DNA from 2 places in the Pararhizobium sp. O133 genome. Region 1 is predicted to be linked to the other one. Evidence: riboswitches for the same ligand, from Rfam matches in the RefSeq annotation. Region 1 holds a riboswitch; the other holds the start of a gene.

What was found. Region 1 has a riboswitch for glycine ahead of ACST81_RS25360 (D-amino acid dehydrogenase). Riboswitches for the same ligand answer to the same signal wherever they lie in the genome.
Region 2: another riboswitch for glycine. It lies ahead of gcvT (glycine cleavage system aminomethyltransferase GcvT); the one in region 1 lies ahead of ACST81_RS25360 (D-amino acid dehydrogenase).

The regions. Positions count from the first base shown of each region.
Region 1 is NZ_CP196428.1:102,789-113,275, forward strand. Features, by position in the region: gene ACST81_RS25330 (GMC family oxidoreductase) at 1-953, opposite strand, end outside; gene ACST81_RS25335 (ABC transporter ATP-binding protein) at 978-2,057, opposite strand; gene ACST81_RS25340 (ABC transporter permease) at 2,068-2,856, opposite strand; gene ACST81_RS25345 (ABC transporter permease) at 2,862-3,779, opposite strand; gene ACST81_RS25350 (ABC transporter substrate-binding protein) at 3,863-5,038, opposite strand; gene ACST81_RS25355 (LLM class flavin-dependent oxidoreductase) at 5,141-6,247, opposite strand; gene ACST81_RS25360 (D-amino acid dehydrogenase) at 6,480-7,730, opposite strand; glycine riboswitch at 7,856-7,944, opposite strand; gene ACST81_RS25365 (D-2-hydroxyacid dehydrogenase) at 8,059-9,039, shown strand; gene ACST81_RS25370 (GlcG/HbpS family heme-binding protein) at 9,056-9,481, shown strand; gene ACST81_RS25375 (riboflavin kinase) at 9,534-10,034, shown strand; gene ACST81_RS25380 (LysR family transcriptional regulator) at 10,031-10,487, shown strand, end outside.
Region 2 is NZ_CP196426.1:2,688,546-2,699,032, reverse strand. Features, by position in the region: gene ACST81_RS12885 (L,D-transpeptidase) at 1-340, opposite strand, end outside; gene ACST81_RS12880 (nuclear transport factor 2 family protein) at 580-996, opposite strand; gene ACST81_RS12875 (hypothetical protein) at 1,228-1,611, shown strand; gene ACST81_RS12870 (DUF1775 domain-containing protein) at 1,670-2,653, opposite strand; gene ACST81_RS12865 (DUF2946 family protein) at 2,759-3,154, opposite strand; glycine riboswitch at 3,312-3,399, shown strand; gene gcvT (glycine cleavage system aminomethyltransferase GcvT) at 3,541-4,680, shown strand; gene gcvH (glycine cleavage system protein GcvH) at 4,697-5,059, shown strand; gene gcvP (aminomethyl-transferring glycine dehydrogenase) at 5,059-7,923, shown strand; gene ACST81_RS12845 (response regulator) at 7,978-8,403, opposite strand; gene ACST81_RS12840 (PAS domain S-box protein) at 8,426-10,291, opposite strand; gene sufA (Fe-S cluster assembly scaffold SufA) at 10,409-10,487, opposite strand, start outside.

The DNA of each region.
Region 1 (10,487 bases):
CCCGCCCAGGCCTGCCAGCGTAGTTTTTTGTATTTGTCGTAGCTATGAGCACCCGTCAACTCGTAGATCAGGAACATGTCGAAATGGTCCTGAAGGTTCTGGCCGACACCCGGAAGGTCATGCTTCACGTCAACGCCGATCTCCTTGAGATGATCGGCTGGGCCAATGCCCGAAAGAAGCAACAGATGTGGCGAACCAATGGCACCGGAGCATACCACTACCTCCTGTGAGGCCATCGCCCGCGTCACCTGACCTTTATGAAAGTACTCGACGCCGACGGCGCGGTTGTTCTCGATAATGATCCGGAGGGCCTTGGTCTTGGTTTGAACCGTGAGGTTTTTACGCTTGCGCGCGGGCTTGAGGTACGCCGCAGCGGCGCTGCAACGGAGTCCGTCCTTCATCGTGACCTGGTAGAAACCGACACCGGCCTGGTCACCAGAGTTGAAGTCGGGATTGAAGTTGATGCCTAGTTCCTGTGCCGCCCGCACCCATGCCTTCGTGAGGTAATGCGTGTGGCGTTGGTCGGATACACTGAGCGGACCTTCGGTCCCGTGGACATCTCCGGAAAATCGCTCGTTGCTTTCCGCCTTCTTGAAATACGGAAGCACGTCGTCGTAGCCCCAGCCCGTGCAGCCGTCGGCTTCCCACTGATTGTAGTCGCTGGGAATTCCGCGCATGTAGACCATTGCGTTGACAGAGCTTCCGCCACCCAGAACCCGCCCCTGCACAAACTCGGGAGTAACCCCGCCCTGATGATGCTGCGGTTCGAGCTTGTAGCGGGTGAGCATGTTACTCTTCGAAGTCTTATAATACGTCACCGGAAGATGAATATAAGGGCTCCAGTCGCGGTCGCCCTGCTCGAGAAGCAAAACCTTGCTGTCAAAGTCTTCGCTAAGCCGTGACGCGATAGTACAACCCGCCGAGCCGCCACCGACGACAATATAATCGTACATTTTGAGATCCTATAAATTTCTGCTTCAGCTCGCGAGAACGACGACCGACGCCGGGTCCCAACGCAAGGACACCGGGCTACCGACGCCGAAACGAATTCCGGCTGCTGCGCGATGCTCCTGACATTTCAGTAGTGCCCCCGTCTCGTGACGGACCTTGTACACAACCCGGCTGCCGATGAAGACGACATCTTCCACATTGCCTTCCACCCGGTTCACCGTTTCGGAATGCCCGTCGGATGCGGCGATGCTGATCGCCTCCGGCCGGATAGAGACGTGCACGGGTGTGCCCGCGCGCAGGCTGCTCGCTGCAACCTGCGCGGCCCCGATTGGCAGTTCGACCAGAGCGCCGGACGCGTCCGACGACTTGACCTTCCCATCGAGAAGATTGGTGTCCCCGAAGAACTTCGCGCAGAACAACGTCTTGGGCGCGCCATACATCTCGTCCGGCGTTCCGATTTGCTCGATGGTACCCTTGTTCATGAGCACTACGCGGTCCGACAGGATCATCGCCTCATCCTGGTCGTGCGTAACGTAGATGAACGTAGTCCCGGTTTCGGTGTGAATACGCTTGAGCTCGTCGAGCATGTGATGGCGAATCTTGAGGTCGAGCGCCGCAAGAGGTTCATCAAGCAAGAGAACCGAGGGCTTGTTCACCAGCGCACGCGCCAACGCCACGCGCTGGGCTTGACCACCGCTTATCTCGCCGATCCACCTGCTGGAGAACTCCTCGAGCTGTACCAGCTTCAACATGGCCGTCACCTGGTCGTTCACCTGCGACTTGGGAACGCCTTTCAGGCGAAGGCCAAAAGCGACGTTGTCGAAGACATCAAGGTGGGGGAAAAGCGCGTAGCGCTGGAAAACCATGTTGACTGGCCGTTTCTCGGGCGGCACTCGCGTTACATCTCGTCCGGAAATCACAACGTCGCCAGATGTCGCGTCCTCGAAACCCGCAACGATCCTCATGAGGGTCGACTTTCCGCAGCCGCTCGGCCCAAGCAAGGTGAGGATTTCCCCCTTTTTTACGGTCAGGTTTATGTTTTCTAAAGCTGTAAAGATGCCGAAGGACTTGGTGATATTGTTCAACTCGACAATGTTCTGAGACATGACGATCCCCTTATTCATTCGTGTCGCGCGCGGCGACAGCTCGTTTTCTTTGAAGCCAGAGAGTGAAACCGCCCGCTGCCAGAACGGCAATTGAAAGTGCCAACGCGATAACGCTGGCAGCATTGATCGAGGGATCGACGGTGCGCCGCATCATCGACCAGATGTAAAGCGGAAGCGTCGTGTCATTGCCGCTCACGAAAACCGTGACAATGAACTCGTCGAACGAAAGGGCGAACGAGAGGATGGCCGCTCCGGCAATGGTGGGCGCGAGGATTGGAATGGTCACCATTCGGAAGGTCTGGAACTGCGAGGCTCCGAGATCGCGAGCAGCTTCTTCCAGCGACTGGTCGAAATAGTTGACGCGCGAGCGCATAGTCTCCACGAAGAACGGCAGTGTGCAGAGAACGTGAGCGATCGTGACCGTAATGAGCGACCGCGCGAGCCCGATCTGAGCAAACAGCGTTACGAGCGCGATACCAATAAAGAGACCCGGTAGACCGATCGGGGCGAAATTCAGCCACTCGAATGCGGATTTGTGGTTACGCCTCATCCGGATGAGCGCTAAGGCCGCCATCGTTCCTAGTATCGTGGTCACGGCGGCGGTAAAGAACCCTACCTTTAGACTGTTGAGAAGCGATGCCACGAAGTCAGGCTTCGAAACCAGTAGTTCGTACCACCGCAGACTAAGCCCCTGCAGGGGGAATGTCAGGGCGGGACTCGCGTGAAAGCTGAACAGGATGATGATCGCGATCGGGGCGAACAGGAAGAATAGGTAAGCAGAGAGATAAGCCCGTAGCATATCGATCACCCGTGATAGCGCCGGCCAGGCGCGAGCTTTAGAATCTTCAGCGTCATAGTGAACACGATGTAGACGCCGATGAAGGTTGCCAAGAGCGTGAAGGCCATGGCTGATCCCAGCGGCCAGTTTCCGGCGCTGCGGAACTGATTGGCAATGAGGAGACCGCTGGTTACACCGTCTCTGCCGCCAAGTAGCTGCGGAGTGATGTAGTCGCCAGCGGCAAGGATAAACGTGAACATGAACGAGCCGACGATCCCTTTGTAAGCCATGGGCATGATGACCTTCACGAACACCCCAGCCTTCGTGGCGCCGAGATCGCGAGCAGCATCCAAGTAGTCCTGTTTGACGTCGCGTAGGGACGCGACGAGTATGAGGAGAGAGAACGGCAGCATGATGTGGATCAGCGTCAGGACCGACGCAAACGGGCTGAAGAGGATGACCTCGAGCGGCTGCGAAATTATCCCGCTACCCATGAGCAGCGAGTTGATCACGCCGTTTGTGCCGAGAATCGTCCGCCAAGCATAGACGCGGACCAGATAGCTGGAAAACCAGGACAGCAGCACCAGATACATGATGATGTTGCTTCTGGTCCTGTAGACAAGGAAGTAAGCCACCGGAAAGCTGAGGATCACGGAGAAAGTCGCGGTGAAGAAGCCGTTCTTCATTCCGACCCAAGTCGCTTGCCAGAAGCCAGCCGCAGACAAAATCCTGGCATAGTTGTCGAGATTCCAAACGGGTTCGATCACAAAGGAACGAGCCGTGAAAAAGCTCGTCACGAATAGGAGGACCACCGGTAAGATGAAGAAAACGAGCAGAAATCCGAACGGCAGACCTGCGAGTGCGAAACCCGGCGCGAGGCTGAACCCGGACGATCGCGGGGTGACCGCATTGTGCTTCTCGACGTAGTCAGCGGCAGTCGCCATGAGCGTACATCCTGTTATGTAAGAAAGATATCATAGCGCACTGATGAGCGGGCCAGCGGTAATTGTCCCGCTGGCCCGGGACATCAAAAGCCCGCGCGGAAGTCGGCCCAGACCTGCAGCCAGTCGTCGTATGTCGCGAACTCTGTAGAGGTCCGCGGCGGTTGACCGTACACCTTCATCGTCTTGAACTGTTGGTCGAAGTTGTCGTAGTCGAAAAGAGCTTTCGTACCCGCGTCCATCAAGGCGGGCGCCTTTTTGGAAACAGCTGCTGCGACGGCGGTCTTCGAAATGGATGCCTGGATTTCCGGCTCAAGTGCCTCATTGATGAAGGCGTGGGCGGTCTCGATGTTCTCGGCGGTCTTGGGAATAAACCAAGCGTCCGCCCAAACGGCTGCGCCCTCCTTCGGGTAGACCGCAACCGTCTTGACGTTCTGTTTGGCCGTTTCGAGCGGAACGGCGCTCCAGACACAGAAGCATGCGGCGATTTCACCGGAGGCGAAAAGCGAGATGACGTCGCCGTTCGACGAGGCGAAAACCTTCGTCTGATCGCGGTAGGGCTTTAGCTTCTCGAAGCAATCGCCAAGCTCGTCCTTCGTCAAGTTCGGGAACTTTTCTCCGTAGCCGGTGACCTTCGCGATCTGGGGCCAAACGGTGAGCGGATTGTCGAGAAACGCAAGTTTCCCGGTGAGTTCCGGACGGAGGAGGTCCTCGTAGCTTTTCACTTCGAAGCCGGTCAGTTCCGGATTGACGACGATCGTGTCCAGACCCCAGACCCAAGGCATGGCCCAGTTCTTGCCATCCCAGTACCACATGTCACCCTCGTAGAACGGGGCGTAGATGTCGTCCTTATTGTAGTTGGGGATCTTGGAGACATCCAGCTCCGTAAGGACACCCAGCTCATTGTAGATCGCGTTGTAGCCGTTGGAGTACTCGGCGAGGTCGAGGCGAACGGCGTTGCTTCCGACGATCTTTGCGGTGACGTCATCTTGGTTGCTCATGATGGCAGCGCGCATGGTGATGTTGTTAGCCTTGCGCCATTCCGCGGTCTCGGTCTCGAGCGTATAGCCTTCCCAGGCCATCACTTCGAGGTTGCCACCGACGGCGGCACGTGCCTGGGGTACCCAGGCTCCAAGCGTGGCACCGGCTGCAATGGCAGCCGTACCCAGCATGAAGCTGCGGCGGGCGAGCATTACCTCGTTAAAAAGATCTGCGGTTCGGGCGGACGTGATTTCTTTCTTGTTGTGGTCTTCATGCTTCATAACAGGGCTCCCAGTTCGAATAGGTGAAGAGTGAATATTCCCGTGAAATTTTCTTATTAGTGGCCACGCGGCCCGGGCCGCGTGGCTGGACTGCAGGACGCGTTACTCGGCTGCAGCGAGCGTGCCCACGTGTTGACGCAGCTTTGGCATGACGTCGGTCGAGAGGAGTTCCATGGAGCGCTTGTGGATGGCGGGGCGGTCCCAGTCCTTCTGGGTCATCATGAGAGAGCCAAACGGACCGCCAACTTCGTCGACGAAGGCAACGAGCTTGTCGAGAACTGTTTTCGGAGAGCCCGAGAGCACCATCCAGTCGAGGCAGTTCTGCACCGTGATGTCGCTGTCCAACGTGTTCATCGAAGGCTTGAGCACGCCGAGGAGCTTGAACGCCTTCATATCTTCCACGATGTACTCGTAGTACCAGCGGTAGGAAGACGTGCCCTCGGCGAGGTAGTCGGCCGCTTCCTGATCGCTGTCGGTCACGAGCAGCGAACGTGCGATACGCCACTTGTTGCGGTCAGGGCGACGGCCGGCCTTTTCGCAGCCCACGACGTACTGTTCCCAATGGGTTTTGACGTTGGCGACCGGGGTAAAGTTGGCAGAGACGATGCTCCAGCCGTTTTCGCCCGCCTGGCGCGCGCTGCTTGAAGATGGGCTCATCACCGAGATCGCCAGCTCGGGGAACGGCTGCTGATACGGCTTAAGCATCGGACCGAAACCGAGGCTGGGAATGAGCGTATTCTCGATAACCACGTCCCAGTATTTGCCCTTGATGTTGTAGGGCGGGTTCTGCGACCAGATCTGGTGCATGATCTTGATGGATTCGGTGGTCATTTCGGCGCGGTTCTTTTCCTGCGTGCCGAACAGTTCCATATCGGTCACGAGACCGCCCGGGCCAACGCCCATGATGAAACGGCCTTCCGAGAGATGGTCGAATTGTGCGATCTGGCCGGCGAGACGTGCCGGATGGTGCTGCGGTAGGTTCAGGACCCCCGTGGCGAACTTGATCTGCTTCGTCGCATGGATCAGCGTACCGAAAAATTGAAGCGGGTCGGCAATCGGTTCGCAGGAGCAGCTAATGTGCTCGCCAACCCAAACTTCCGAGAAGCCGAGACGGTCGGCGAGGATCACTGCTTCACGATCCTGTTTCAGGAGTTCAGTGAAGTTGCGCCGCTGATCGTGCAGGGGCATCATAAATAGACCGAGGTCCATTTGGTATCTCCTCTAGAATTGAGATCGGCCTGTCCGATCCTCGCATATTCATGAGCAAGCGATATGCCACGCTGGAAATAGCTGCGGAATCAGTACGTTAACGAACAAACCTGACGAGTCTCACTTTTCCAGTGCGGTCTCAGGTTTGAGTTTCAATATTGAGAGCGCTTAGTCTTGAGACAGTCTTACGGACGAAATAACGGGGCCCGACATACGCCAGGCCCCGGTTTGTTCAAGCTGTCCTGCGACCGCTGGAGGTCGGCGTCTGCTGAACCAATTCCGCAACGAGTTCCGCCGTCGCCGCTGACAGCGTCCAACCAAGATGACCGTGTCCGGTGTTGTAGAAAACGTTGGGACGGCAGCCCTTTTTTATCCGTGGCATCATGTTCGGCATCATGGGGCGAAGGCCCGCCCAAGGCACGACGCGGGATGTCGAGGCCTCTGGAAAGAGCGTGCGCACCCAATCTACCAAGGGTTTGATGCGATCATGTCTAATATCGCGATTGATACCGTTGAACTCCGCCGTACCGGCGACTCGGAACCGGTCGTTTCCAAGACGGCTCGTGACGATCTTTGCCCGGTCGTCGAGTAGGCTGACCCAGGGAGCGCCGTTCTGGCTTCGCTCGTCATCGAGATGAACCGTGATCGAGTAGCCTTTTACCGGATAGACATTTATTCGATCGCCGAGCATCCCAGCGATTTTCCTGCTGCCGACGCCAGCACATACAACCACGCCGTCAGCCGTCAGGACGTTGCTTGAGCTTCCAGGGTTTTCGGCAGGCTTCCAGTAAACAGTCGTGCTTTCTCCGGATTCTACCCGTTGGATTTCCGTGTCGAAAAGGAAATTCACGCCGCGTTTCATACATGCCTTGGCAAGGCCGCGCGTGAATTTGTGGATGTCTCCTGTGGAATCCGACGGCGTAAAGAAGCCGCCGTAGAAATTACCGACCAACGCGGGTTCGATCGCCTTGATTTCCTCTTGCGATACGGATCTCCGGTCCAGGCCGCCCTCGGTCAGCATCGCGTTCACCTTGCCGGCATAATCAAAGCTCGGTTTGTCATAGTAGACATGGAGGATGCCCCGCTTTTCGAGGTCGAACTCAATCTTCTCGCGATCGGCTATTTCGAACATGTGCTGACGCGCAGCGATTGCGAGCCGCGTAGTCTCGATCGTATTGGTGCGATATCCGCCTATGCCCCCCACAAATTCCCCCATCCAGGAATATTTGTGCCAGCTCGGGGTAGGGTTCATGAGAAGCGGCGCGTCGCTTTTGAGCATCCATTTGATGCCTTTCAAGACCGTAGACCAATGATTCCAGACCTCAGCATTGCTTGCAGAAAGCTGTCCGCCATTGGCAAACGAGGTCTCCATCGCGGGATAACGATTGCGGTCGATAACGGTAACGTCGAAACCGCGGCGTGAAAGCGCGTAAGCAGTTGTCACGCCGGTAATACCGGCGCCTAATACAGCGATATGGGGCACTTTTGTCTCCAACAGTTGGTGCCGGGGCTTCGCCAGCCCCATAGCCCCCAATCTGTCTTTTTACCTGAGAGCTTTTCCCCACGGGGGTCCCCTTCGGTGGACGCGAGCGCCTCTCTCCAGATCGTTCAAACTGTGCAGTCTTGGTTGCCTGAGAGTTTCCTGGGGGGTTGCTCCTTCGGCGTGGCGTCGGTGCCATCTCTCCTGCACGGCCTTCGAACACCCTTAGGGTACTCACATGTTTGGATCTTGCGCAAGTCCTTCGTATCGGAAATTATTAAATTGGCACACAAATTGCATCTACATAACAAATAACCTTAAAGGATTGATTATGCGTGATTTTTCCGTATACGTGGAAAACGCCGTGCCGCCCGGGTCCCCCTACTTCGTCTCGGAACCCGCTGTTCTCAAGGCTTTAGGAGCGGTAGCGGGATTTGCAGAAGTGCGATCATTCAACGCTCAATTTCCCGACTACCAGGCGCTAGAAGCCGCAGACTATTTCGTCGGCTCCGGATTCGATACCGCGCGCCTCAAAGTCCACGGCAAGCGCCTGCGTGTGGTTCATTGCACAAGTGCTGGCGTCGAGAAGTATATGCCGCTCGACTGGCTTCCGAACGGAGCGGTCCTGACAAACAGCAGCGGCGTACACGCGAAGAAGGGCGGCGCTTTCGGCTTAATGACCGTTCTCATGTTGTGCGAGGGCGTGCCGCGACACATTCAAAATCAGCGGCTCCATCGCTGGGACAATCGCCTCGCGACGGGGATCGATACGAAGACCATAGTCTTCGTAGGTTTTGGAGCGCTCGGCACCGCGATTGCGGACCGTTTGCGCCCGTTCGGCCCGCGGATTGTAGCAGTCACCCGTTCAGGTAAGACCAGTCCATCGGCCGATGAGGTATTCACCGTCGCAGATCTTGACCAGGCGCTTACCCTGGCCGACTGCCTTGTCGTCAGCTGCCCTCTCACTGCCTCGACCAAGGGGCTCATCGGTGAAAAGCAACTGGCCCTGATGAAACCAGGCGCGTCTTTGTTCAACATCGCGCGAGGTCCTCTCGTCGATACGGGGCCCCTCATCAGGGCGCTCGTCGATGGCCGTCTGAGCGGTGCTGCGCTGGACGTCTTCGACGAGGAACCCCTGTCGGCCGACAGTCAGCTGTGGGATGTACCCAACCTGATCATCTTCCCGCATATTTCCTGTGACGACGCCGACGGATACGTCGACCGTTGCCTTTCGATCTTCGCTGACAACATTGGCAGGGACCTGCGTGGCGAACCCTTACGGAATCGTGTCGATGCGACCGCAGGATACTAACCCCTAGGAGAATATGATGACCGATTCCTATCTCGAAGCACTTGTCCTATCGCACGCAGGTGCGTTGGACGCTTTGGCTGCGGCGGTTTCGAAAGCCGCGGAAATCTCGGTTCCGCAGTGCATTTGTATCGTTGACGCCAGCGGCGAGACGATCGCCAGTCTCCGTATGGACGGAGCAAAATACCTAAGCATGCAGACAGCGAAGGCTAAGGCCCGCACATCGGCGTCCATCCGCAATAAGACAGGCGGCATGACACCCGAATTCAGCATTGCCGCCGGAATTGCCACTGGCGGCGGCGTCACAAATCTGCCCGGCGGTCTGCCGATCAAGTTCAGCGGCAAGCTGGCGGGTGCAATAGGAGTGGGCTCCGGCACTGGAGATCAGGACATCGAAGTCGGCAGGGCTGCTCTTGCGGCTATAGGGGCCGACCCCGTCGAATGAACCGTCGCGCGGGCCGGGTGTCTACCGCCCCGCGCGTTCGAAGGAGGCGAACATGCTTGCACTTGAAGAAACGGACTTGCTGGTTCCCGAAGAATGCGCCCACCACCATGGATACGCAACCACCCTCGCAGAACAGGTGGAAGTTCGAGGTGTGGTCGTTCATGGCGCTAAGCTCGGACGTGCAATCGGCTTCCCGACGGCGAACATGAAGCTGGGCGGATGCTGTAGGCTCGCGCCAGGGATTTATGCGGTGCGATTTCGGGATGGCTTCGGAACCGTTCGCAATGGTGTCGCCAGCTTTGGCCGGCGGCCGACAGTCGTCGACGACGGCGAGTTGCTATTGGAGACGTATGTCCTCGATTACGCCGGCGATCTTTACGGCCAGACATGTCAGGTGACATTCATCGAGTATTTGCGTCCCGAGACAAAGTTCGACGGTCTTGAGGCAATGGTCCAGCAGATCGATCTGGACGTGGTGATGGCCAGGGAGGTTCTGCGGAAAAGAAAAATCTCGCTGGGGGATGAGATTACGGCACGGGGCCGCAAAAAATGAAATATCACCAGATCGAGGCATTCTACCAAGTGATGTTGACTGGCAGCATCTCGAAGGCCGCGAAGAATCTCGGTCGCACTCAACCTGCCGTGAGTATGACGATAGCGACACTTGAAGAGCAGCTGACAACCACGCTGTTTGACCGACACGCAGGACGAATATCACCGCGCGCCGAGGCAGAGGTGCTATTCCAGCAGGTGAGCCCGGTGATGGCTCAATTGAACGACATACGTCACCATTTCGGCCGCCTTACCTCAATCGAGGTACCAAGGATATCGATCATATCCTCCGGGAATGCGGGAACCCACCTTGTTCCAACCGCAATTTCCAAGATTGCGGCTGGGGGACAGCAGTTTCGTCTCATGATCGGGACCTCTGCCTCCATCGTATCGGAGATGGAAAACCAACTTCACGACATCGCGTTGACCGATGAGGGGGCGTTCGAAGTGTTGA
Region 2 (10,487 bases), on a different replicon from region 1:
AGCGCATCGCAGTCCCGCCGGGCTCGACGACATAGAGGAACCGCGCCGGCGTATCGACGATCACCGTGCCGGGCGCCTCGCCCGTCGGGTCGATGACACGCTGGCGATAAAATTGCGGGTCGATCTTCTGATACGGGATCGGCGGGATCAGGAAGCCGCCATCCTCGACCGGTCCATACATGACCTGCAATTCGGCGTCCGACGGCGGCCCGATCGGCCGGCTGATCCGCACCGGCGTCGGCGTCGGGCGTCCCTGCATCGATGTGCTGCATCCGGCAAGCGCGCCTGCCGCAAGCAAGCCAAGAAAGCCGCGGCGGGGAAAACTGGAGTCAATCGTCATACGTTCTGGCAATCCGCGTTAAAATATCAATCGCCTCTCCACGGACAGAGCGGCTGCAATGTCCACTTGAAGCCAAACGGAATGCCAGCCGCGCCCGTCCCCGGGAATCGGAAGCGTGCTAGTCTTATGACGGGAATTGCAACGGTTTCCAACGTCTCCCCGGCCACAGTCGTCACGATCACGGTCACCATATCGTGAGTGAGCCGTGTGAAATGAGCGCAGGCCGCAAGATATCGTTTCTATGTGGTGACGAGGCCGGTGGCTTCAGCGACCATCAGCGTGTCGACGAATTCGGTGATGTCGTCGATCTTTCCATCCTTGATGGTGAAGATGTCGATATATTCCGTTTCCAGGTCCCTGCCCGTCGGATTGTGGCGGATCACACCGGACCGATGGGCAATGACCGTATCGCCATCCACATAGAGCCGTTTTGTCGTCATCCTGCTCATGTCCCAGTGGTCGATCAGCGCCCCGACGGCGACCTCCAGGTCCGCCGGTCCGGAAATGCGCGGGGCAGCCACGGCCATCTTGCCGCTGCCGACCATGCTGAATGTAATCTCAGGCCCGGCAAAGGACATGACACCGTACTTGTCGTTACCACCACGCGCTTCATAGAAACTGTTGACGATGCCTTCGAGTGTTTTCCTGTCTGTCATGCGCCCCTCCCTCCGGTTGCAGGAAGTTTGCCCGTATTTCAGGAGTGTCGCAAGTGCCACGGTTGCGGATCGCGGCAGAACATCGCTGAGATTGCCGCCTCCGTGCTGGTCGCGCCGTTCGATAAGATTTGACTTAAATACCGGCGCCGGATTTCACCGACGGGAAATTTCGGCGAGATAAAACAAGGCGATCGCTATTTTCAAAGGAGCGCCCTTCAAGGGTAGATCGCCATGACCCTGGTCGTTACCATGTCAGCCAATACGGCGGCGTATGCGGCACAAGCCGTAAAGCCTTCCGCACGCGTGAGTGGCGATGGCCCGTCAGAAGAAGCGATTACGTTGCTTGCCGCCCGTCCAAAGGACGAGGCAGCCCATATCCACGCCTCCGTTGCCGCCCTGCGCAGCCCGACTTCCCTGTCGCTGATGCTGATGAATTCGCAGGGACGCCTGCCCCAGGGCACGCCCTACGAGGCTGTTCGCCGCTACCGGGAATTCGAGTTGGACGAGCCGGAGGCCGCCGACGACGAGGAGGAGGCGAGCACGCTGGATGGCGGGGTCGAGGCGCTCGATTCTCCCGATTGGGTGGCCCGCGTCCCGTCGAGAGATCGTGATTGAGCGACTGAACGGCGGCATCACGGATGCCGCCGTTCCCTTGCATTCAATGCCACATCGTTCAGTTGTGCGACATCTTGCCGGCAGCATTGCCGACGGGCAGCACGAGTTCGACCTTGCCGGCCTTCTCGAACGTGAGTGTCACCGGAACAGTGTCGCCTTCGGCAAACGGCCTCGTCACGTCCATGAACATCAGGTGCAGCCCCCCACTTCTGAGTTCGACGGTCTGCCCCGCCGGGACCGCGATCCCGTCCTCCAGCTTGCGCATCTTCATCACGTCGTTCTGCATGGTCATCTCGTGCAATTCGACGCGGCCCGCAGCCGGGCTTTCGGCGGACAGCAGGACATCATCCTCGCTGCCCTCGTTCTTGACGGTAAAGCCGCCGCCGCCGACCTTGGCGCCCGGCAGCATCGCCTTGATCGAGCCACCGGAAATCTCGAGCGAACCGGCCTTCACCGGGGCATCCCCCATTCCCGACATTCCGGCCATCGCCGCCATGTCATGATGGTCATGACCATCCGCCTCGGCCGGCGTCACGGTAATCGTCGGTGCCGGATGTTCCAGCGAATGCGCGCTCTGGCCGGCAGTCACGATCTGATCCCAGACCACCTTGTCGGAGGCACCGCAAAGCTGGGTGACGGGAAAGGCGAGTTGCGTTTCCTTCTCGAAACCCGAAATTTTCCCGGTGATCACGAATGTGTCATAATAGTCGTCCGAAAGTTCTCCGCCTTTCCAGCGGATTTCCAGTGGGCCGGAAGTAACCGTCTTGCCGTGATTGTCGTAGCTCTTCTGATAATCGCCCTTGATGATCTCGATCTCCCAGCCGGCCTTCGGCTGCGGCTTGGCGAAAACGAAGCCTTCCGGCAGCTTCACCTGAACCTCGTTGGTCGCCTTGCCGTCGCAGCCATGTGGAATCTGCAGGATCGCCTTGAAATTGCTTTCGGATGCGACCGTGTCCTGCTCGAAGGACGCGTGCGCATAGGCTGCCGCCGTACCGGCGAGCGAGAAAGCAACGGCAAGAAGGATGGTTTTGGTCTGTATCATGGATCATCTCCGAACCGGCTCCCCATGTTCGGGAATGCCGGCCAAATGCCGCGTCAGGCGGCTGAATGGTCTGAAAAAAAGTGGAAGTCGCCGGCACGGCGGGGATCAGGCCAGGAGTGGCGGTGCGCGCGATTGCGGCAGCGCATGCGGATGCTCGACCAGAACAGCCGTAAAATCGGGCCTCGCCGCAATCTCGAAAATGCGTCGAATGACGAGGCAAACCTCATCCGGTGGCGACGGCAGGAGAATGGCGGATGCCAGCCGGCAATAGTCGCAGACCGGCGCCACGCCATCCTTTGACGGCCCATGCTGTGCGCCATCGACGCCTTCCGTGCCGAAGCAGATGTCACCGATCGATCCGTCCGGCAGCACATATTGTGACGCGATGTCCGGCGTGATCTGCCGGGCAATGACGGGCTGATGGGCAAACGACAGGAGCAACAATGCCAGCGCCGAAAGCACCCGCACCGCCATCCCCATCTGCTGCCCGGCTCTCGCCATCCGTGATCTCCGTATCAAGGATTGCGTTACCTGCTTGTCGCTGAAAAAGCAAAGGACGAGATGTCGCAAGCCCACGCCTCAAACCAGCCACGACAGAAATCTGTTCGGGCGCGACATTTTGCGCTTGCCAATGCGCCGGGATCGCCGTTATCTGAAATCGATCTTGTTGGGAGAATCCGGTTTCGACCGGTGCCGAAGGAGCAACCGCCCCGGAAACTCTCAGGCCCATGGACCAGCAAGGTGCCGGTAGGACTCTGGAGAGAAGCATTTCCGCTCGCCGAAGGGATAACAATCTCAGGCAAAGGGACAGAGGGGGCTCGAGGAAACGACGCATGAATTGCGCGTTGAAATGAGCCGGCGCGTTGCGCCAGACCTGGAGGCCGGATTTGGACGATCATTCCCCTTTGAAGCAGACCCCGCTGCACGCGTTGCATCTGTCGCTTGGCGCCCGCATGGTGCCGTTTGCCGGTTATGACATGCCGGTGCAATATCCCGCCGGCGTGATGAAGGAGCACCTGCACACCCGCGCCGCCGCCGGCCTTTTCGATGTCTCCCATATGGGCCAGATCATCGTGAAGCCGAAGTCCGGCCGGATCGAAGATGCGGCGCTGGCGCTTGAGACGCTGGTGCCCGTCGATGTGCTCGGCCTCGGCGAAGGCCGTCAGCGCTACGGGCTCTTCACCAACGAATCGGGTGGCGTTCTCGACGACCTGATGATCGCCAATCGCGGCGATCATCTCTTCCTCGTCGTCAATGCATCCTGCAAGGACGCCGATTTCGCGCATCTGCAAAAACATCTCGGCGAGACCTGTGACCTGACGCTGCTCGAAGACCGGGCGTTGATCGCGCTGCAGGGGCCGCATGCGGTCACCGTGCTGGCCGAACTTTGGGCCGATATCGCCACCATGCGTTTCATGGACGTGGCCGAGGCCGAGTTGCACGATGTGCCCTGCATCATTTCGCGCTCGGGCTATACCGGTGAAGACGGGTTTGAAATCTCCATTCCGGCCGCCGCCGCGGAAGACGTCACGCGTCGGATTCTCGAACATCCCGATGTCATGCCGATCGGTCTTGGCGCGCGCGACTCGCTGCGTCTGGAAGCCGGCCTGTGTCTCTACGGAAACGACATCGATACCACAACGACGCCAGTGGAGGCTGCCCTCGAATGGGCGATGCAGAAGGCCCGCCGGACCGGTGGTGCCCGCCAGGGCGGTTTCCCCGGCGCCGACATCATCCTGCGCCAGCTTGCCGACAAAGCCAGCCGCCGTCGCGTCGGCCTGAAGCCCGGGGGCAAGGCGCCGGTGCGCGCCGGCGCTGCCCTTTTTGCCGATGCGGATGGACTGAAGCCTGTGGGCACGGTCACTTCCGGCGGCTTCGGTCCGAGCGCCGATCATCCCGTCGCCATGGGCACTGTCGATACCGCCCATACGGCCAATGGCACGCAACTCTTTGCGGAAGTGCGCGGAAAATATCTGCCGATTACAGTCGCCGCCCTCCCCTTCATCACACCGACCTACAAACGCTGATCAGGAGCTGAACCCGATGCTGAAATTTACCGACGAACATGAATGGCTGAAAATCGAAGGCGATGTGGCGACTGTCGGCATCACCGCCCATGCCGCCGAACAGCTTGGCGATCTCGTCTTCGTAGAACTGCCGGAAGCCGGCACCGTGCTCGACAAGGGCGCGACCGCCGCGACAGTCGAATCCGTCAAGGCCGCCTCCGATGTCTATTGTCCGCTGGACGGAGAAATCGTCGAAAGCAACCAGGCGATCGTCGATGATCCGTCGCTGGTCAACAGCGACCCGCAAGGCGCCGGCTGGTTCTTCAAGCTGAAACTCTCGGATCCCTCCGCCGTCAACGCGCTCTTGGACGAGGCCGCCTACAAGGAGTTGATCGCCTGATGAGCATGCCGAAGGACTTCACCTTTACCGATTACAAGCCGTACGACTTCGCCAATCGGCGGCATATCGGTCCCTCACCCGACGAGATGGCTGATATGCTCAAGGTCATCGGCTACAGCAGTCTCGACGCCATGATCGACGACACCGTTCCGCCGTCGATCCGCCAGAAGGAAGCACTTGCCTGGGGGGCGGCCATGACCGAGCGCGAAGCGCTCGACAAGATGCGCGAGACCGCCAACCGCAACAAGAAGCTCGTCTCGCTCATCGGCCAAGGCTATTATGGCACGATCACGCCGCCGGTCATCCAGCGCAACATTCTGGAAAACCCCGCCTGGTACACGGCGTACACTCCCTACCAGCCGGAAATCAGCCAGGGCCGGCTCGAGGCCCTGCTCAACTACCAGACGATGGTCTGCGACCTGACCGGGCTCGACGTCGCCAATGCCTCGCTGCTCGACGAAGCAACCGCCGCCGCCGAAGCGATGGCGATGGCGGAGCGTGTTTCGAAGTCCAAGGCAAAGGCCTTCTTCGTCGATGAAAACTGCCATCCGCAAACCATTGCCCTGTTGCAGACCCGTGCCGAACCGCTGGGCTGGTCGATCGTCATCGGCAATCCCTTCACCGATCTCGATCCTGTCGATGTCTTCGGGGCAATCTTCCAGTATCCGGGCACCTACGGCCATGTTCACGACTTCAGCGGCCTGATCGCCCGGCTGCACCAGACCGGCGCAATCGCCACGATGGCGGCCGACCCGCTGGCGCTGGCACTGTTGAAATCGCCCGGCGAAATGGGCGCCGACATCGCCATCGGCTGCACCCAGCGCTTCGGCGTTCCCGTCGGTTACGGTGGCCCGCATGCCGCCTATATGGCAGTCAAGGATGCCTACAAGCGCTCCATGCCCGGCCGTCTCGTCGGCGTGTCCGTCGATGCCCGTGGCAACCGCGCCTACCGCCTGTCTCTACAGACCCGCGAACAGCATATCCGCCGCGAGAAGGCGACGTCGAACATCTGCACCGCGCAGGTGCTTTTGGCCGTCATGGCGTCGATGTATGCCGTCTTCCACGGACCGAAGGGCATCAAGGCGATCGCCCAGAGCGTCCACCAGAAGGCCGTGCTTCTGGCTCTCGGGCTGGAAAAGCTCGGATACAAGGTCGAGCCGGACGTCTTCTTCGACACGATCACCGTCGATGTCGGCAAGCTGCAGGGCATTATCCTGAAGACGGCTGTTGCCGAAGAGGTCAACCTGCGCCGGATCGGCACGACCAAGATCGGCATCAGCCTCGACGAACGTTCGCGTCCGGTGACGCTGGAAGCCGTCTGGCGCGCCTTCGGCGGCGATTTCAGCGTGGAAGATTTCGCGACGGATTATCGCTTGCCGAAAGCCCTGCTGCGTACCAGCGAATACCTGACGCATCCGATCTTCCACATGAATCGCGCGGAAAGCGAAATGACCCGCTATATCCGCCGGCTGTCGGACCGCGACCTCGCACTCGACCGCTCGATGATCCCGCTCGGCTCCTGCACGATGAAGCTGAACGCCACGGCGGAAATGCTGCCGATCACCTGGCCCGAATTCTCGGAAATCCATCCCTTCGTGCCGGCCGATCAGGCCGAAGGCTATCGCCACATGATCACCGATCTCAGCCAGAAGCTCTGCCAGATCACCGGTTATGACGCGGTCTCGATGCAGCCGAACTCCGGCGCGCAGGGCGAATATGCGGGGCTTCTCACGATCCGCGCCTATCATCTTGCCAATGGCGACGATCATCGCGATGTCTGCCTGATCCCGACCTCGGCGCACGGCACCAACCCGGCATCGGCCCAGATGGCCGGCATGAAGGTGGTCGTCGTCAAGGTTTCGGACGACGGCGATATCGACATGGACGATTTCCGCGCCAAGGCGGAGCAATACGGCGGCAACCTCTCCTGCTGCATGATCACTTATCCCTCCACACATGGCGTGTTCGAGGAAAACGTCCGCGAGGTCTGCGAGATCGTCCACCGGCATGGCGGGCAGGTCTATGTCGACGGCGCCAACATGAACGCCATGGTCGGCCTTGCCCGCCCCGGCGATATCGGTGGCGATGTCAGCCACCTCAACCTGCACAAGACGTTCTGCATTCCGCACGGCGGCGGCGGTCCGGGCATGGGGCCGATCGGCGTCAAGGCGCATCTCGCTCCTTACCTTCCCGGCCACCCCGAAACAGACGGTGGCGAAGGTGCCGTCTCGGCTGCGCCGTTCGGGTCTGCCTCCATCCTGCCGATCTCCTGGAGCTACTGCCTGATGATGGGTGGCGAAGGCTTGACGCAGGCGACCAAGGTGGCGATCCTCAACGCCAACTATATCGCCGCCCGTCTAAAGGGCGCCTATGCCGTGCTCTACAAGTCGGCCAAGGGCCGCGTCGCGCATGAATGCATCATCGATACGCGTCCGCTGGTCGATAGCGCCGGCGTCACCGTCGACGACGTCGCCAAGCGGTTGATCGATTGCGGCTTCCACGCCCCGACCATGAGTTGGCCGGTCGCCGGCACGCTGATGATCGAACCGACGGAATCGGAAACCAAGGCCGAGCTCGACCGCTTCTGCGATGCCATGCTGGCCATCCGTGCCGAAGCGCAGGCGATCGAGGACGGCAAGATGGACCGGGTGAACAACCCGTTGAAGAACGCCCCGCACACGGTCGAGGATTTGGTCGGCGAATGGGATCGCCCCTATACCCGCGAGCAGGCCTGCTACCCGCCGGGCGCTTTCCGCGTCGACAAATACTGGTCGCCGGTCAACCGCGTCGACAATGTCTTCGGCGACCGCAACCTTGTCTGCACCTGCCCGCCGCTGGAGGACTACGCCGAGGCGGCCGAGTAACGGACACAGAAAGGGGCGCTCCGGGCGCCCCTTTCTCATTCCGGCACGCGAATATCAGACGTGCCTCGGCTCGTAGGGATGAACTGAGACATCGAGCCAGAAACGCGCGAAACCCTCGGCGAATTTCCTGTAGCCGCTGACCGAGGACGGTTTCAGCGTGTAGGCATTGGCACCGGAGGCATAGGATGTATAGACATCGGACGGGTTCATCGATGACGTCAGCATGATCACCGGAAGCACCGCCGTCCTGATGTCGGTGCGGATTCGCCGCAGCAGGTCGATGCCGTTCATCCCCGGCATATTGATATCCAGAATCACGTAATCGAACGTCTCGCCCGACAGACGGGCTGTAGCGATATCCGAATCCGTGACATGGGTGATTTCCAGGCTTCCTCCGACATCGGCGAAGGCACGCATCACAAAATGCGCGTCAATCAGATCGTCATCAACGACGAGAAGTTTCTTTACCTGGTTGCCCAATCGCCTCTGGCTTTCTGATGGATCAAGTCATTTCCGGAAGGGTCAGGATGAAACGTGCACCCTGCGAGAATGTCGTGTCAAGCGCGATGGAGCCATTGTGGCTCTCGGCAATCCGTTTTGCCAGCGCAAGCCCGATTCCGGTACCCTGATAAACGGCTTCGTCGCGATGAAGCCGCTGAAAGACATCGAAAATCTTCTTCGCAAACCGGGGATCGACGCCGATTCCATTGTCCTGGAAATAGATCCGAACCTGGCCGTCTTCCTTCTCGCTGTAAATGCGGATGACCGGCTTGACACCCTCCTTGCGATACTTGATGGCGTTGCCGATCAAGTTCTGGCACAGGCGCTTCAACAGCTCCGGATCGCCCTTCACCTGCGGCAGGGAATCAAACTCGAAACGGGCGCCCGCTTCGCGAACAAAGGTTCCGAGGATGAGGATCGCGTCCGAGATCACGTCCGCCATCGAGACCGTCTGCCAGTTGCCGATCTGATCAGCGATCTGGGCATAGTCGAGCAGGCTGTCAATCAATTGGTCCATTCGTCGCGCGCTCTGGCGCAGATGCCGGGTGTAGGTCGGCAGTTCAACGAGATTACCGCTCGCCACATCCTCGCTGATCATTTCGGAGAACATCGATATGTGGCGTAGGGGCGCTTTCAGGTCATGGGAGACCGTTCCCGTGAATTGATTGAGTGCTTCGTTTTTCCGCAGCAACTCGGCGCTCTGTTGCGCGATGCGGGCCTGCTGCCGCTTCAATTCGGTAATGTCGCGACCGACGGTAATATATTCGACCAGCTTGTCGCCATCAAAAACCGCCATGTTCGACCAGAAAATCCAGAAATCGGTTCCATCGGCCAAAGTCCGCTTTTGCTCACGCGAAAGGATGGGCGTATCCGGCGTCAGGTTGCCGAGCACGTTTACCACCCTTTCCCGATCCCGTTCGGGAACAAAATCCAGAAATGTTTTTCCGATCAGTTCACCGGCGGAAAGCCCGGCGAATGCGGCATAGCGGTCGTTGACGAAGGTAAATCGGAGATCCCTCGAAATGCGGGTGATGAAATCGGGGATATTCTGGACCAGCGTGTAATATTCCAGCCTCTGCCGGTCGCGCGCCAGTTCGGCTTCCTTCAGTTCGGTCACGTCGATGCGCAAGGCGACAGTATTGCCGTCTTCGGTCCGGAGATTTTCGACCCGCAGCCAGCGTCCGTCGCCATAGGGAAAAACCGATGCCTTGCCGCTCGGATGGCGAAAGTCATACATTCGGCCTTCAAGCCATTCAGCCGCTTCCGACGAGCCGACCGGCGCCAGCGGATAGCCGCCGGATTCATAGACGGCCGTGACGATCTCCTGCGCGGTCATCCCGACCCGTAAGGTAGCGCCGACCGGACCGCAGACCTTGCGATAGGCATCGTTATAGACGAGCAACGCTTCATTGCTGTCGAAAATGGCAAAACCTTCCGGGATCGCCTGCAGCGCCATGTTGAGGATATCGCCAGCCTTGCGACGCTCCTCGTCGAGATAGAGGTAATTGGAAATGTCGTGCACAACCGCGATGAAGCCCCGCATGGTCCCATCTTCGTCGGCCACCTCAGTCACCCGCAAACGTGCGGAAAACGTCGAGCCATCCTTGCGGCGATAGCGATAGACGCCGTCGGAAAAATCTTCGCCGGCGATTTTGCCGGAATCGCGGCTCAGGCAGGCATTGTAATCCTCATCCGCCGCATAAAGCTGACGCGCCGGGCAATTGCGAAACTCATCCGGGGCATAGCCGAATTGTTTCGATGCGGCCGGATTGGCCGCAAGGATTATCCTGTCGGCGTCGACGATGACAACAGGATCGGGAAAACTGTCGTAGAGTGCCTGGATGAAATGTTTCTGGGAAATCGGCATCGCGGTCCAAGCTTTCGCCAAGAATATCAGCAGCGCATAAAAACAGAAAAAAAGACCGGCGGGAACCGGTCTCCTTTCCAAATTCATCTCTCACCAGTCGGTTATACTGTCTGAATCTTAGCCGGCACGAACCACCGCATCGCCCTTGGCGGCCAGCGCTGCCAGATCAGCCGGCTTCAATTCGACGGATTCGCCG